One region of the Rhizobium sp. SG2393 genome, then DNA from elsewhere that is predicted to be linked to it. Evidence: riboswitches for the same ligand, from Rfam matches in the RefSeq annotation. Region 1 holds a riboswitch; the other holds the start of a gene.
What was found. A riboswitch is a leader RNA that binds a small molecule or an ion and turns the genes downstream of it on or off. The one in region 1 is predicted to bind cobalamin.
Positions count from the first base shown of each region.

Region 1 (7,743 bases):
AGCCCTATCCGGGCCTGACCTTCAAATATGCCTTCATCAATCAGCCGCTGATGATCCCCGAGATCGTCACCGCCGTGGCGCTCCTGATCTTCTTCTCCCGCGTCAAGATCTGGACCGGCTATGACGGGCTTGCCTATCTGATCGTCGCGCATACGGCGTTCTGCGTGCCCTTCGCCTACCTGCCGATCCGGGCGCGTCTCGAGAGCATGGATCTGACTCTCGAACGCGCGGCGGCCGATCTCTATGCGACGCCCTGGAACGCCTTCCGCTACGTGACGCTGCCGCTGCTCTGGCCCGGCATTCTCGCCGGCTTCATGCTGGCCTTCGTGATCTCGCTCGACGATGTCGTCATCACCAATTTCGTGAAGTCGGGCGGGCAGGACACGCTGCCCACCTACATGCTCGGCCAGATGCGCCGCGCCATTACCCCGGAGATGAACGCGATCTCGGCCGTCTTCCTGCTGATCTCGATCGCCATCGTCACCGTCTTCTTCTTCGTCAACCGCAAGCGCGCCTGAACGCGCATCGCAAGAAAGGGAACGACCATGACCGCGAAAACTGGAGGACTGAGGGCCGGCCTGCTGGCGCTGACCGTCGCCCTGATGGCAAGCACCGGCATCGCGCATGCCGAGGGCGAACTCAACATCTACAACTGGGGCAACTATACGAGCCCCGAGATGATCAAGAAGTTCGAGGACAAGTACAAGGTCAAGGTCACCATCACCGACTACGATTCCAACGACACGGCGCTCGCCAAGGTCCGCCAGGGCGGCTCCGGCTTCGACATGGTCGTGCCGTCGCAGAACTACCTGCCGATCTGGATTTCCGAGGGCCTGCTGCTCGAAACCGATCCGGGCAAGATGGAGAACGCCAAGAACATCGCGCCGGAATGGGCCAATCCCGATTTCGATCCCGGCCGCAAATATTCCGTGCCGTGGGCCATGGGCATTGTCGGCGTGGTCGTGAACACCTCTGCTTACCAGGGCGACATCAACACCTGGGGCATCATCTTCAACACGCCGCCGGAGCTGAAGGGCAAGGTCAACGTCGTGCCTGAGATGACCGACGTGATCGACGCGGCCGTGCTCTACAATGGCGGCAAGAAGTGCACCGGCGACCGCGAGATCCTGAAAAAGGTGCGCGACACGCTGCTGAAGGCCAAGCCCGACTGGGTGGCGATGGAGTACGGCACGATCGAGAAGATGGGCTCGGGCGACATCATGGCCTCCAGCGACTGGAACGGCTCGGCCTTCCGCCAGCGTCTGGCCAACCCCAAGGTCAAGTTCGGCTATCCCAAGGAAGGCTATGTCAACTGGTCCGACAATCTCGTCGTCCTCAAGGATGCCAAGAATGTCGAAAACGCCAAGCTCTTCCAGAACTTCATGATGGACCCGGAAAACGCCGGCATGAACTCCGCCTTCCACCGCTATGCCAACGGCATCGCCGGCTCGGAGGCCTTCATGCCCGCCGACATGAAGGATGCGCCGGAGATCAAGATCCCCGACGAGTTCAAGTCGGTCGGCGTGCCCTCGCAGACCTGCCCGCCGGACGTGCAGGCGCTCTACACGAAGATCTGGACCGAACTGCAGAAGTGACAACCGGATGAGAGAACGGCCCCGTGCGGCAAGCGCGGGGCCCGTGCTGTTGGCGAACCGCACCCTGCTCAGTCATCCCTAGGCCCGTCGTCAAGCCAGCTTGTGCTTCGACGGCATCTCCACCCGCAGACGTCATCCTCGGGCTTGACCCGAGGATCCATGCGGCCTTTGCGTCCCCGTCTGTGGATCCTCGGGTCAAGCCCGAGGATGACGGCGAAATAGCCGCGAGGGTGACGGGGTGAGGGGCGTGCGGAGGATGGAGGCACAGGCCCGAGGATGACGGAGCGAGGGGGCAGTCCCTGCCAATCGCACCGGCCCCCGCGCCAGGCACGCGCCGTTTTCCCGTCCCGGAGGAGACCTATCATGAAGACCGTCTTTTCGCCGCGCCATGCCGGCCATGCCAACAATCTGGAACTCGTCGCCGGCGCCATCGTGCCTGCCTTCGAGATGCCGTCGCGGGCTGAATACGTCCTGGAGCGCCTGACATCCGAAGGGCTGGGCCCGGTGTTGGAGCCGCAAGACTTCGACCTCTCGACCGCCGCGCGGGTGCACCGGCAGGATTATCTCGATTTCCTGCCGACCGTCTGGGATCTGTGGACGGCGGCGGGGCGGACCGGCACGGCGCTGCCCTTCACCTGGCCGACGCGCGGACTGCGCGGTGATGTCTGCCCTGACTTCATCGACGGCAAGCTCGGCTACTATTCCTTCGATGGCGGCTGCGGCATGGTAGCCGGCACCTGGGATGCGATCAAGGCGTCGCATGATGTGGCGCTGACGGGGGCGGGCCTCATCCAGGCGGGCGAAAGTGCCGCCTTCGCGCTCTGCCGCCCGCCGGGCCACCATGCCGGCGCCGGCTTCATGGGCGGCTACTGCTACATCAACAACGCCGCCGTCGCCGCCCAGTCCTTCATCGACAAGGGCGCGAAGCGCGTGTCGATCCTGGACGTCGACTATCACCACGGCAACGGCACGCAGGAAATCTTCTATGGCCGCGCCGACGTGCAGGTCATCAACCTGCATGCCGACCCGATGCAGGAATATCCCTACTTTCTCGGCCATGCCGACGAGCGCGGCACGGGGGAAGGTGAGGGCTTCAATCTCAACTATCCCATGCCCTTCGGCACGAGTTTCGACACCTGGTCGGCGGCGCTCGACGATGCCTGCGGCAAGCTGCTCGCCTACCGGCCGGAGGTGGTGCTGGTCTCGCTCGGCGTCGATACCTTCGAGAAGGATCCGATCTCCAAGTTCAAGCTGAAGACGGAGGACTTCCCGAAGATCGGCGCCCGCATCCGCAAGCTCGGCCTGCCGACGCTCTTCATCATGGAAGGCGGTTATGCGGTGGCGGAGATCGGGGTCAACGCGGTCGGCGTGCTCACGGGCTTCGAGGGGGCGTGAGGGCGGTTTGGCGGGTGGAATGCACGGCCACCGTGTCGCGTGATGCGCGGTTCCGGCGACGGCGCAGGCCCCACCCGGTTCCGTCATCCTCGGGCTTGACCCGAGGATCCACGCCTCGACCACGGCGCTCGCCGCCTGGATGCTCGGGTCAAGCCCGAGCATGACGGAGGAGAAGGCTGCCCTTGACGCGCTTTCAAGCCCAGGAAACCGCGCACCGTCGCGTATCTGCGCCTTCAGGCAGCGGCTATCACACACTGTCTTGAGGAGACCCACACCATGACCGACACCTTCGACCGGCGTACCGTTACGCTCGCCAACTGGCGCACCTTTCCCGCCACGCGCTGGACCTATCAGCATGTCAGCGAATTCGTGCCCGTGGCGCTGATCCGCGGCAACCGGCAGGCGGAACCGCCGGCCGTGCCGCTCGGACCTGTCGCCGATGTCGCGGTGACCGGCACCGATGGCCGGCCGGCGACGTTCGAGACCTTCCTGACGCAGAGCAACACGGATCTTTTCGTGCTGATGCGCGGCGGGCGGATCGTGTCGGAATGGACGGCGCCCCATGCCGATCCCGGCCTGCCACATCTGATGTTTTCCGTGACGAAATCGGTGACGGCGCTGATGGCCGGCGTGCTGGTGGGGCAGGGGCGGCTTGATCTTGGCCAACCGATCCTCTCGCTGATCCCGGAGGCGGCCGGCTCGGCCTATGCGGATGCAACGCTTCAGCAGCTCCTCGACATGGAGATCAGCCTCGATTTTACCGAGGACTATCTGGACACCAAGGGCGCCTTCATCCGCTATCGCCGCTCGATGGGCTGGGCGCCGCGGCTGGAGGGGGCGCCGGTTGAGGACATGCTATCCTTCCTCATCACCCTGCCGCGGTTAGCCGAACCGCACGGGCAACGCCATTCCTACCGCTCTCCCAACACCGATCTTGCCGGGATCGCCATTGAGCGGGCTGCAAGGCAGCGCTGGGCGACCTTCCTGTCCGAGGCGCTCTGGAAGCCGCTCGGGGCGCTGGGCGATGCGACGGTGACGGTGGACCCGCTGGGCGCGGCCCGGGCTGCGGGCGGCATGTCGGCAACGGCACGCGATCTCGCGCGCGTCGGCCAACTCGTGCTGGAAGGCGGTCGCGGGCTCGTCCCGTCCGTCTTCATCGATGATCTCCTGACGGGAGGCAGCCGGGCCGCCTGGGCGAATGGCGATCAGGCCCAGCTTTTCCCCGGCGGCAGCTATCGCAATTACTGGTACGAGACGGGCGAGGGCGAGCTTGCGGCGATCGGCATTCACGGCCAGTGGATCTGGGTGGACCGGCGTTCCGGTTCGGTGGCCGTGAAGCTTTCCAGCCAGGAGATGCCGAGCGATCTTGCCCTCGACCATGCCATCATCGCGGCGCTGCGCCGGGTGTGCCGCGACGGCTGAGCCACCCATCGTTTTGCGACGGGGCGAAGCGCAGATCGCGATTGCTTTCGGCCCCGCTTCGTCCTACGACTCCGGACGCGCCGGTGCTGACCGGCGCATCATGCCTTCGAAGGTTCCGCCTGACCCGAACGGGAGGGCGGATGAAAAGGGAATGCGGTGAGGACTACCCATCAGGGACCGAAACCGCAGCTGCCCCCGCAACTGTGAGCGGCGAGCCCCATCCGACATGCCATTGGCCCCGCGCGAGCACACGCATCCGGGCTGATAAGGCGGATGACCGGCAAAGACCCGCAAGCCAGGAGACCTGCCCTCGAGGATCGCCGCAAGCGCGGCTTCAACTTGTCCCGCGCGGTGGGCGCGGAGAGGGAGATCGACATGCATATCATGGAAGGCTTTCTGCCGGCCTCGCACGCGCTGTTCTGGGGCGCGGCATCGGCGCCCTTCGTCGTCTATGGCGCCCGGCGAATCACGCGGCTCATGCGGGAAAAGCCCGAGACGAAGATGCTGATGGCGGCGTCCGGCGCCTATGTCTTCGTGCTCTCGGCGCTGAAGATCCCGTCGGTGACCGGCAGTTGCTCGCATCCGACCGGCACCGGTCTTGCGGCCAGCCTCTTCGGCCCGACTGTGACCACGGTGCTCGGCACGATCGTGTTGCTGTTCCAGGCCCTGCTGCTCGCCCATGGCGGGCTGACGACGCTCGGCGCTAACGTGTTTTCCATGGCGATCGTCGGCCCCTTCGTCGCCTATGGCCTGTTCCACGGGCTGCAACGGGTGGGGGCTTCCGCCGCGCTCGCGATCTTCTTTGCCGCCGCGCTCGACGATCTCGCCACCTATTGCGTGACGGCGCTGCAGCTTGCCGCCGCCTTCCCCGATCCGGTTTCGGGTGTTGCGGGCGCTGCCGTGAAGTTCCTCGCGGTCTTTGCGCCGACGCAGGTGCCGCTCGCCATCAGCGAGGGACTCTTGACCGTCGTCGTCTTCAACCTGTTGCAGCGCTACAGCCGCGGCGAACTCTTTGCCCTCAACATCCTCTCCGGAAAGGCCTGACGCCCATGCTGAAGCGCAATCTTCTGATGCTGGCCGCCGTCGTCGGCCTCGCCATCCTGCCGCTCGTCATCCACCACGGCGGGGACGCAGCGTTTTCCGGCTCCGACGGTGAGGCCGAGGCGCTGATCGGCGAGATCCGGCCGGACTACAAGCCCTGGGCCAGCCCGCTCTGGGAGCCGCCAAGCGGGGAGATCGAAAGCCTGCTCTTTGCCTTGCAGGCGGCGATTGGCGCCGGCCTCGTCGGCTTCTATTTCGGGCGGCGCTCGGCGCCTGCCCGCACCGCCGACAAGCCCTGATCGCAAGCCATGCGTGACATTGATCGGATTGCCCAGACCGGCCGCTGGCGACAGAAGGCGGCCGGAGAGAAGCTCCTGTTCTCGCTCGGCTGCATGGGCCTGTCGCTCGCCTTCCACTCGCCTGCGTCGCAGGTGCTGCTCTTTGCAACGGTTCTGTCCGTGACGCTTCTCGGCGCGCGTGTCGGCGCTTGCGATCTTCTGCGGGCAGCAAGGGTGCCAGGGCTCTTCATTCTGGCGGGAACGCTGGCGCAGGCGCTGTCCGTTTCCGCCGCCGCGCCCTTCGTCACGCTCGCGCCGGAAGAAACGATCGCCGCTGCCGCCTTCGTGGCGCTGCGGAGCGCGACGTGCGTTTCGGCGCTGCTCTTTCTGGCGCTGACCACGCCCTTGACGGCGATCCTGCAGTTTCTGCAGCGGCTCGGCCTCAACCGTGACATCAGCGATATCGCGATGGTCATGTTCCGCATCATCTGGCTGGCGCTCGACTGTCTGGAAAGCGGCCAGCGCTCGCTTGCCGGCCGGCTCGGCGATGTGGGCTGGCGCCGGCGCATCCGCAGCGGCGGCATGCTGCTGGCGGCGCTTCTGCCGCGCGTGCTGGATCGGGCCGGACGGCTGGAGCGCGGGCTTTCGGCGCGGGGCTATGACGGGCGGCTTGCCTTCCTCTCGGCCGAAACGGCGGCCTCGCGCGTCCGGCTCGGCGCCATTGCGGCGGGGCTGGCGCTGGTGGCGGCTGTCTGCGGGGTGCTGCCGTGATCCTCCAGGCCATCAACATCGGCTATGCGTATCCGGGCGGCGGCGTCGCACTTGACGGCGCCTCGCTTTCGGTCGGGCGCGGGGAGAAGCTCGCTCTTCTCGGTCCGAACGGGGCGGGAAAATCCACGCTGTTCCTGACCCTGAACGGCACGCTGAAACCCGATCGCGGCACGATCCTGCTGGATGGGGCACCGGTCGGCACCGGCAGGGCCGATCTCAAGCGCCTGCGCGCCCGCGTCGGCCTCGTTCTGCAGGATCCAGACGACCAGCTCTTCGCCGCCACGGTGGTGGAGGATGTGTCCTTCGGGCCGATGAATCTCGGCCTTTCCACCGGCGAGGTCCGCACCCGTGTCGATGAGGCGCTGGCGTCGCTCGGCATCACGGCGCTGGCGGCACGGCCGACCCACATGCTGAGCTTCGGCCAGAAGAAGCGCGTGGCGATTGCCGGGCTCATCGCCATGCGGCCCGACGTGCTGCTCTTGGACGAGCCGACCGCGGGCCTCGATCCCTCCGGGGTGGAGGAATTGATGGCGGTGCTGTCGGCGCTGGCCGCAGCCGGCACGGCCCTCGTCGTCGCCACGCACGACATGGAGGCCGCCTATGGCTTTGCCGATCGCGTGGCCGTCGTGTCGGGCCGCCGGGTGGCGCGGGAGGGAAGGCCGGAGGCGGTGTTTGCCGATGCGGCGCTTCTGGCGGAGGCCGGGCTTCGACCGCCGATCGTCTACGAGATTGTGGAGCGGCTGAAGGCGGCGGGTGTGATACCCGCCGATGCGGCGCCACGGGATCGGGCCGATCTTCTGGCGATGATCGGCGGCGGCGCGTCCGCCTGAGCCGCATCACGTCAGCGGCAACGGCCCGTCGTTCTTGATCTCTTCCATCACCGCATAGGTGCGCGTCTCCTTCACGCCCGGCAGCGTCCACAGCACCTGTCCCAGGAAATTGCGGTAGGCGTTCATGTCGCGGAAGCGGGTCTTGACGAGATAGTCGAAGCCGCCGGCGACCATGTGGCATTCGAGCACGGCGGGCGCGCGGCGGATGCCCTCGGCGAACTGGTCGAAGACCTCCGGCGTCGTCTTGTCCAGCATGACCTCGATGAAGACCAGCAGGCCGAAGCCGAGCTTGTGCGGATCGAGCCGCGCGCCGAAGCCGGAGACGTAGCCATCCTTCAACAGCCGCCGCAGCCGGTCGCTGGTCGCGGTCGGGGAGAGGCCGATGCGGTCGGCGAGGTCCAGATTGGTGAT
Region 1 covers NZ_JBHGAP010000001.1:1,695,859-1,703,601, reverse strand. Annotated here, with positions in the region: gene ACED18_RS08060 (ABC transporter permease) at 1-518, shown strand, start outside; gene ACED18_RS08055 (extracellular solute-binding protein) at 546-1,595, shown strand; gene ACED18_RS08050 (histone deacetylase family protein) at 1,959-2,990, shown strand; gene ACED18_RS08045 (serine hydrolase domain-containing protein) at 3,267-4,412, shown strand; cobalamin riboswitch at 4,506-4,739, shown strand; gene ACED18_RS08040 (energy-coupling factor ABC transporter permease) at 4,788-5,456, shown strand; gene ACED18_RS08035 (energy-coupling factor ABC transporter substrate-binding protein) at 5,462-5,752, shown strand; gene ACED18_RS08030 (energy-coupling factor transporter transmembrane component T family protein) at 5,762-6,502, shown strand; gene ACED18_RS08025 (energy-coupling factor ABC transporter ATP-binding protein) at 6,499-7,332, shown strand; gene ACED18_RS08020 (Lrp/AsnC ligand binding domain-containing protein) at 7,339-7,743, opposite strand, start outside.

Region 2 (7,743 bases), 700 kb from region 1:
GCGACATGAAAAAAGGCGCACTCGGGAGCGCGCCTTCGTTCGGTCCGCCATAGTCTCAGAATATCAGCCGACGTTGCGGGTGCGGATGAAGCCGAGCGGGCCCATCGGGGAATCGGCGACCATGTTGCGGACGCGCGACTGGTTTGCCGGCACCTGGGAGTTCCAGGCGATCTGGAGAAAATTCGGCTTGCTGAAGATGAACAGCATGGGTGTGACCTCAGGTAAGAGGAAGTCTCGCGCTTCCTTCGTGTTGATGGCGCTGATATAGGCTCGGATATGCGGCTTCGCAACGCCGAAATCGGCTGCGAATGTCGCAAATGCGATACTATGCAAACTTTGCATGGCTCCTCCGTCGAGCACCGCTTCCGGTGCATAAACGGAGGCGGCGAAATTGAGGCAGGGCAGGGGATTGCGGCGGTTCTGCCACAATCGGACGGAGACGGAATGACGCGCGCGATCATGCTGCAGGGGACCGGCTCCGATGTCGGAAAATCGGTATTGGTGGCGGGGCTCTGCCGGCTGGCCTCCAACCGGGGTCTGAAGGTGGCCCCGTTCAAGCCGCAGAACATGTCGAACAACGCCGCCGTTTCCGATGATGGCGGCGAGATCGGGCGGGCGCAGTGGCTGCAGGCGATCGCCGCGCGCGTGCCCTCGTCGGTGCACATGAACCCTGTTCTCCTGAAGCCGCAGTCGGAGGTCGGCAGCCAGATCATCGTGCAGGGCAAGGTGGCGGGGCAGGCGCGGGGGCGCGACTATCAGGCGCTGAAGCCGAAGCTGATGGATGCGGTGCTGGAGAGCTTTTCGATCGTCGAACAGGGCGCCGATCTCGTGATCGTCGAGGGCGCGGGCTCGCCGGCGGAAATCAATCTCCGGGCCGGCGATATCGCCAATATGGGCTTTGCGACGCGGGCCGGCGTGCCGGTGGTGCTGGTCGGCGATATCGACCGGGGCGGCGTGATCGCCTCTCTTGTCGGCACGCATGCGATCCTGCCGCCGGAAGACCGGGCGATGATCGCGGGCTACATCATCAACAAGTTCCGCGGTGACGTCAGCCTGTTCGATGACGGGCTGACGGCGATCGGCGCGTTCACCGGCTGGCCCTGCTTCGGCGTCGTGACCTGGTTGAAGGCCGCCGGCCGCCTGCCGGCGGAGGATTCGGTGGTGCTGGAGCGGCGTCTTGCCGGTCGCGGGCGGGCGCTGAAGATCGCCGTGCCGGTCTTGCCGCGGATCGCCAATTTCGACGATCTCGACCCGCTGGCGCAGGAGCCGGAGGTTGACCTCGTCTTCGTGCGGCCGGGCGAGCGGCTGCCGGCCGATGCCGGTCTCATCATCCTGCCGGGCTCGAAATCGACCATTGCCGACCTTAGGGATTTCCGCATGCAAGGCTGGGACCAGGATCTGGCCCGGCACCGGCGGCGCGGCGGGCAGGTGATCGGTATTTGTGGCGGCTACCAGATGCTGGGGCAGCGCGTGACCGATCCGCTCGGCATCGAGGGCAGCGAGCGGGAGATCGCGGGCCTCGGCCTGCTCGACATCGAGACGGAGATGGCGCCGGAAAAGACGGTGCGCAACTCCTCCGCCCATTCCACCGTGCACGATGTGGCGCTGTCCGGCTACGAAATCCATCTCGGCAAGACGACGGGTGCGGACTGCGCCCGCGCGCCCGTCCTGATCGACGGGCGGCCGGACGGGGCGATGTCGGCGGACGGGCGGGTGTTCGGGACCTATCTGCACGGGCTGTTTTCCAGCGATGCCTTCCGCCGCGCACTTCTTGCCGATTTCGGCATCAGCGGCGGGGTGGAGGACTACCGCGCCTCCGTCGATGCCGCACTCGACGATGTTGCCTCGGAACTGGAGACGATGCTGTCGCCGGATTTCCTGTCACGGCTCTTGGATGGCGCCGCCTGACGGCGCGGGCGGGCTTTGACTTTTCGGCCGTAAATATCTATTGCTCGGCTCAGGATGGTTCCCGGGCCGGGCGGCCGGCTTGGGAGTAAATGGGAATGCGAAGGGATGGACCCATGTCGGGCATCCTCATCGCAGCCGACCCCGCGACTGTAGAGCGGTCAGGGGTCGCCATCCGGCAACGTTGCTGCTCACCTCGGATTTGCGCGTGTCGTGCAAGGCGGGTTTTCGGAAGCGGTGCTGGAAAAGCCACTGGATCAGGCATGATCAACCGGGGTGGGGCGCCTCTATTTTCTACGAATCGCCCGCCTTTTCATGCCGCTTCGATCCGGGAAGGCGAGGCGACCCCGTTTTCGCGCCGGCATCATGCCGGACGCGAAGGGACCCGCGAGCCAGGAGACCTGCCATCCGAAACGGGCGAAGAGCCCGGTCGGGCGCATCATCGCCCATTCGGCCAGCACGGAGGTTGTCATGGCTCGCGAGACTGTCCGGTGGGGCACTGTCCCCGCCACCCGAATTCATTGCGTGCGTCGTGACCGCAGGCCTGCGGCTGCCGTACGGTGGTCCACGTGACGGCGTCTTCCTCCCGCTCCATTTTCGTGCTCGGCGGCGCGCGCTCCGGCAAGTCCTCCTTTGCGGAGCGGCTCGTCGTGGAGAGCGGTCTTGCCAGCGCCTATATCGCCACCAGCCGTGCCTGGGATGATGAAATGCGGGCGCGCATTGCCGCCCACCGCGAAAGCCGCGGGCCGTCCTGGCAGACGGTCGAGGAGCCCATGGATCTCGTCGGCGCGCTGGAAAGGCTCGATGATCCCGGCACCGCGATTCTCGTCGATTGCCTGACCCTCTGGGTCACCAATCTGATGATGGAGGAGGCTGATATCGCCGCCGAATCGGCGCGGCTCGCAGGCCATCTCTCACGGGCCAAAGGGCTGGTCGTTCTCGTCTCCAATGAGGTCGGGCTCGGCATCGTTCCCGAGAACGCCATGGCGCGGGCCTTCCGCGATCATGCCGGCCGCCTGCATCAGGCGGTCGCCGCGGCGTCTTCAGAGGTTTACTTCGTGGCGGCAGGGCTGCCGCTGAGAATGAAAGGTTGATTTCCATGGCTTCCACGACGACGCAGACGGGCAAGATCCCCGCCACCGTCATCACCGGCTTCCTCGGCGCCGGCAAAACGACGATGATCCGCAACCTGCTGACCAACGCAGGCGGCCGGCGCATCGCCCTCATCATCAACGAATTCGGCGATCTCGGCGTCGATGGCGAGGTGCTGAAGGGCTGCGGTGCGGAGGCCTGCACGGAAGACGACATCATCGAGCTCACCAATGGCTGCATCTGCTGCACGGTGGCCGATGATTTCATCCCGACCATGACGAGGCTTCTGGAGCGCGAGAACCGCCCCGACCACATCATCATCGAGACCTCGGGCCTCGCGCTGCCGCAGCCGCTCGTCGCGGCCTTCAACTGGCCGGATATCCGCACGCAGGTGACGGTGGATGGCGTGGTGACGGTGGTGGACAGCGCCGCTGTGGCCGCCGGCCGCTTTGCCGACGATCACGACAAGGTGGATGCGGCGCGCGCCGAAGATGACAATCTCGACCATGAAAGCCCGATCGAGGAGCTTTTCGAGGACCAACTGACGGCGGCCGACCTCATCGTGCTCAACAAGACCGACCTCATCGACGCCGATGGCGTTGCCGCCGTTCGCGCCGAAGTCGCCTCGCGCACGCACCGTAAGCCGGCGATGATCGAGGCCCAGAACGGCGAGGTGGCGGCGGCCGTGCTGCTCGGTCTCGGCGTTGGCACGGAAGGCGATATCGCCAACCGGAAGTCCCACCACGAGATTGAGCACGAGGCGGGCGAAGAGCACGATCACGACGAATTCGACAGCTTCATCGTGGAACTCGGCCCGATTGCCGATCCCAATGCCTTCGTCGCGCGGCTGAAGGATGTGATTGCGGCCCATGACGTGCTGCGCCTCAAGGGTTTTGCGGATGTGCCGGGCAAGCCGATGCGGCTTCTGATCCAGGGCGTCGGCCAGCGCATCGACCAGTATTTCGACCGTCCCTGGGCAGCGGGCGAGACGCGGAGCACCCGCCTCGTCGTCATCGGCCTGCACGACATGGACGAAGCGGCCGTGCGCGCTGCCATTGCCGCAGCGGTCTGAGGGTAGGAAACGATGCATCTGCTGCTGGCGCAAAAGGGAACGATCAGTGACGGGGACGAGGCGATCGACCTTGGCCAGTCTCCGGCCGACATCCTGTTCCTGTCGGCAGCGGATACGGAGCTTTCCGTGGTCGCTGCCGCGCACCGCCAGTGGCGGGCCGCGCGGCCGGATGTGCCGCGCTTGCGCGTCGCCAGCCTTGGCATGCTCAAGCATCCGATGTCGGTCGATACCTATGTGGAGCGCACGGCGCGGCATGCGAAGCTGATCGTCATCCGCCCGCTCGGCGGCGCCAGCTATTTCCACTATGTGCTGGAAGCGCTGCATGCGGCGGCGGTGACGCACGGGTTCCAGATCGCCGCGCTGCCCGGCTGCGACAAGCCCGATCCCGGCCTCGATGTCTTCTCGACCGTGAGTGCCGAGGCGCGGGCCCAGCTCTGGGCCTATTTCACCGAAGGCGGCATCGACAATGCCGTCGGCATGCTCGCCGCCTGCGAGGCGCTGATGGCGGGCGAGCCGCTGCCGGCGCCGGCGCGGCCGCTGATGAAGGCGGGCATCTGGTGGCCGGGGACTGGCCTCGTCGGCACGGATGAATGGGCGGCGCTCGACGCCTCCCTGTCGCGGCCCGCAGATGCGCCGCTCGCGGCGATCTGCTTTTACCGCGCGCTGGTGCAGAGCGGCGAAACGGCGCCGGTTGAAGCTCTGGTGACGGCGCTTGCGGCCGAGGGACTGCGGGTGCTGCCTGTCTTTGTCTCCAGCCTCAAGGATGCGGTATCCGTGGCGACTCTCGACGCAATCTTCGAGCGCCATGCGCCGGATGTCGTGATCAACGCGACCGGCTTTGCCGTCTCCGCGCCCGGCGCGGACCGCGTGCCGACCGTGCTGGAGGCGCGCGGCGCGCCGGTCCTTCAGGCGGTGCTGTCCGGCTCCACCCGCGAGGCCTGGACCACGTCAGCGCAGGGGCTGATGGCGCGCGATCTCGCCATGAATGTCGCCCTGCCGGAGGTGGACGGGCGCGTGCTGACGCGGGCGATCTCATTCAAGGCGGCGGCTGTCCACGATCCCGATGTCGAGGCCAATATTGTCGGCCACCAGCCGGAGCCGGGCCGCATTGCCTTCGTGGCATCGCAGGCGGCCGGCTGGGCGCGGCTGAGGCACCGCCGGCCGGCGGAGCGGCGGGTGGCGATCATCCTTGCCAATTATCCCAATCGCGACGGGCGGCTCGGCAATGGTGTGGGGCTCGATACGCCGGCCGGCATCGTCGAGGTGCTGCGGGCGATGGCGACGGAAGGCTATGATGTCGGCGAGCTGCCGCTGGACGGCGAGGCACTGATTGCCCATCTCATGGCCGGGCCAACGAACGCCGCCCATGACGGGCGCGAGATTCGCGAGAGGCTTTCGCTGAAGGATTACAAGGCCTTCTTCGAAAGCCTTCCTCTTCAGAATCAGTTTCAGGTTCGCGAGCGCTGGGGTGCGCCGGAGGCCGATCCCTTCTTCACGGAAGGCGGTTTCGCACTGTCCCTGTCGCGCTTCGGCAAGGCGATGATCGGCATCCAGCCGGCGCGCGGCTATGCGGTTGATCACAAGGAGAGCTACCATTCGCCGGATCTCGTGCCGCCGCATGGCTATCTCGCCTTCTATGCGTTCCTGCGCCGCTCCTTTGCGGCCGACGCGATCATCCACATGGGCAAGCACGGCAATCTGGAATGGCTGCCGGGCAAGGCGCTGGCACTGTCTGAGGCCTGCTGGCCGGAAGCGCTGCTCGGCCCCGTGCCGCATCTCTATCCCTTCATCGTCAACGATCCCGGCGAGGGTACGCAGGCCAAGCGCCGCACCAGCGCTGTCATCATCGATCACCTGACGCCGCCCCTGACGCGGGCGGAGAGCTATGGGCCGCTGAAGAACCTCGAAGCGCTGGTGGACGAGTATTACGAGGCAGCCGGCGGCGATCCGCGCCGGCTGCGGCTGCTGTCCAAGCAGATCCTCGACCTCGTGCGCGACATCGGGCTCGACCGTGACGTGGGCATCGACGATCGCGACCCCGAGGACAAGGCGCTCGAAAAGCTCGACGCCTATCTGTGCGATCTCAAGGAATTACAGATCCGCGACGGGCTGCATGTCTTCGGCGTGGCGCCGGAGGGGCGGCTTCTGACCGACCTCACGGTCGCGCTCGCCCGCGTGCCGCGCGGTCTTGGCGAGGGCGGCGACGAGAGCCTGCAACGGGCCATCGCGGCCGATGCCTTCGGGTCTGCGGGGGCCGGGTTCGATCCGCTGGATTGCGTGACGTCTGACGCCTGGGCCGGCCCGCGTCCGGCTTTGCTCGCCGATGTCTCGGACGCGCCGTGGCGAAGCAATGGCGACACGGTGGAGCGGATCGAGCTTCTCGCGGCGCAGTTCGTTTCCGGTGCCGTTCCGTGTCCGGATGATTGGCCTGCGACGCGCGCCGTGTTGTCCGAGATCGAAGCGGCCATCCGCCCTTCCATCGAGGCCTGCGGACGCGCGGAGATCGCGGCGCTGCTCACCGGTCTCGACGGCCGTTTCGTGGCGCCCGGCCCCTCCGGTGCGCCGACGCGCGGGCGGCCGGACGTACTGCCGACGGGGCGCAATTTCTTCTCCGTCGATAGCCGCGCCGTACCGACGCCGGCTGCCTGGGAGCTGGGGCGCAAGTCTGCGGAACTGCTCATCCGCCGCTATCTTCAGGATCACGGCGACTGGCCGACCTCTATCGGCCTCAGCGCCTGGGGCACGGCCAATATGCGCAGCGGCGGTGACGACATCGCGCAGGCCATGGCGCTGATCGGGGCGAAACCCGTCTGGGACATGGGCTCGCGCCGCGTGACCGGCTACGAGATCATCCCACTCGCGCTGCTCGGCCGGCCGCGCGTCGATGTGACACTGCGCGTCTCCGGCTTCTTCCGCGACGCCTTCCCGGAGCAGATCGCGCTTTTCGACCGCGCGATCGGGGCCATTGGCGGCTTAGACGAGGATGACGAGGACAACCGGATTGCGGCGCGCATGCGGGCCGAGACCGCGCGGCTCGTCGCGGCTGGCATGGCGGCGCCGGATGCGGCACGGCGGGCCTCCTACCGCGTCTTCGGCGCCAAGCCGGGCGCCTATGGCACCGGGCTGCAGGCGCTGGTCGATGCTAAGGGCTGGAGCGAGCGGGCCGATTTCGGCGAAGCCTATCTCGACTGGGGCTCCTATGCTTACGGTGCCAACGAGGAGGGCGCGGAGGCCCGCGGCTTGCTGGAAGCGCGCCTCGAAAGCGTGCAGGCCGTGGTGCAGAACCAGGACAATCGCGAGCACGACCTGCTCGACAGTGACGATTACTACCAGTTCGAGGGCGGCATGAGTGCGGCCGTCGAGAAGTTGTCCGGCGCGCGGCCGACGCTCTACCACAACGACCATTCGCGGCCCGAAAAGCCCGTCATCCGGACGCTCGAGGAAGAGGTGGGGCGCATCGTGCGCGGCCGCGTCGTCAATCCGAAGTGGATCGCCGGCGTGATGCGCCACGGCTACAAGGGCGCCTTCGAGATGTCGGCGACGGTGGACTACATGTTCGCCTTCGCCGCCACGACGGGCGCCGTGCAGTCCCACCATTTCGAAGCGGTCTATCAGGCCTTTCTCGTCGATGATGCCGTGCGCGGCTTCCTGGAAGCGCGCAATGCGTCTGCGCT
Region 2 covers NZ_JBHGAP010000001.1:994,690-1,002,432, reverse strand. Annotated here, with positions in the region: gene ACED18_RS04760 (hypothetical protein) at 64-342, opposite strand; gene ACED18_RS04755 (cobyric acid synthase) at 445-1,908, shown strand; cobalamin riboswitch at 1,947-2,329, shown strand; gene cobU (bifunctional adenosylcobinamide kinase/adenosylcobinamide-phosphate guanylyltransferase) at 2,475-2,999, shown strand; gene cobW (cobalamin biosynthesis protein CobW) at 3,005-4,069, shown strand; gene cobN (cobaltochelatase subunit CobN) at 4,082-7,743, shown strand, end outside.
Region 2: it holds a riboswitch for cobalamin, as region 1 does, so the genes downstream of both, cobU (bifunctional adenosylcobinamide kinase/adenosylcobinamide-phosphate guanylyltransferase) here and ACED18_RS08040 (energy-coupling factor ABC transporter permease) in region 1, are expected to answer to the same signal.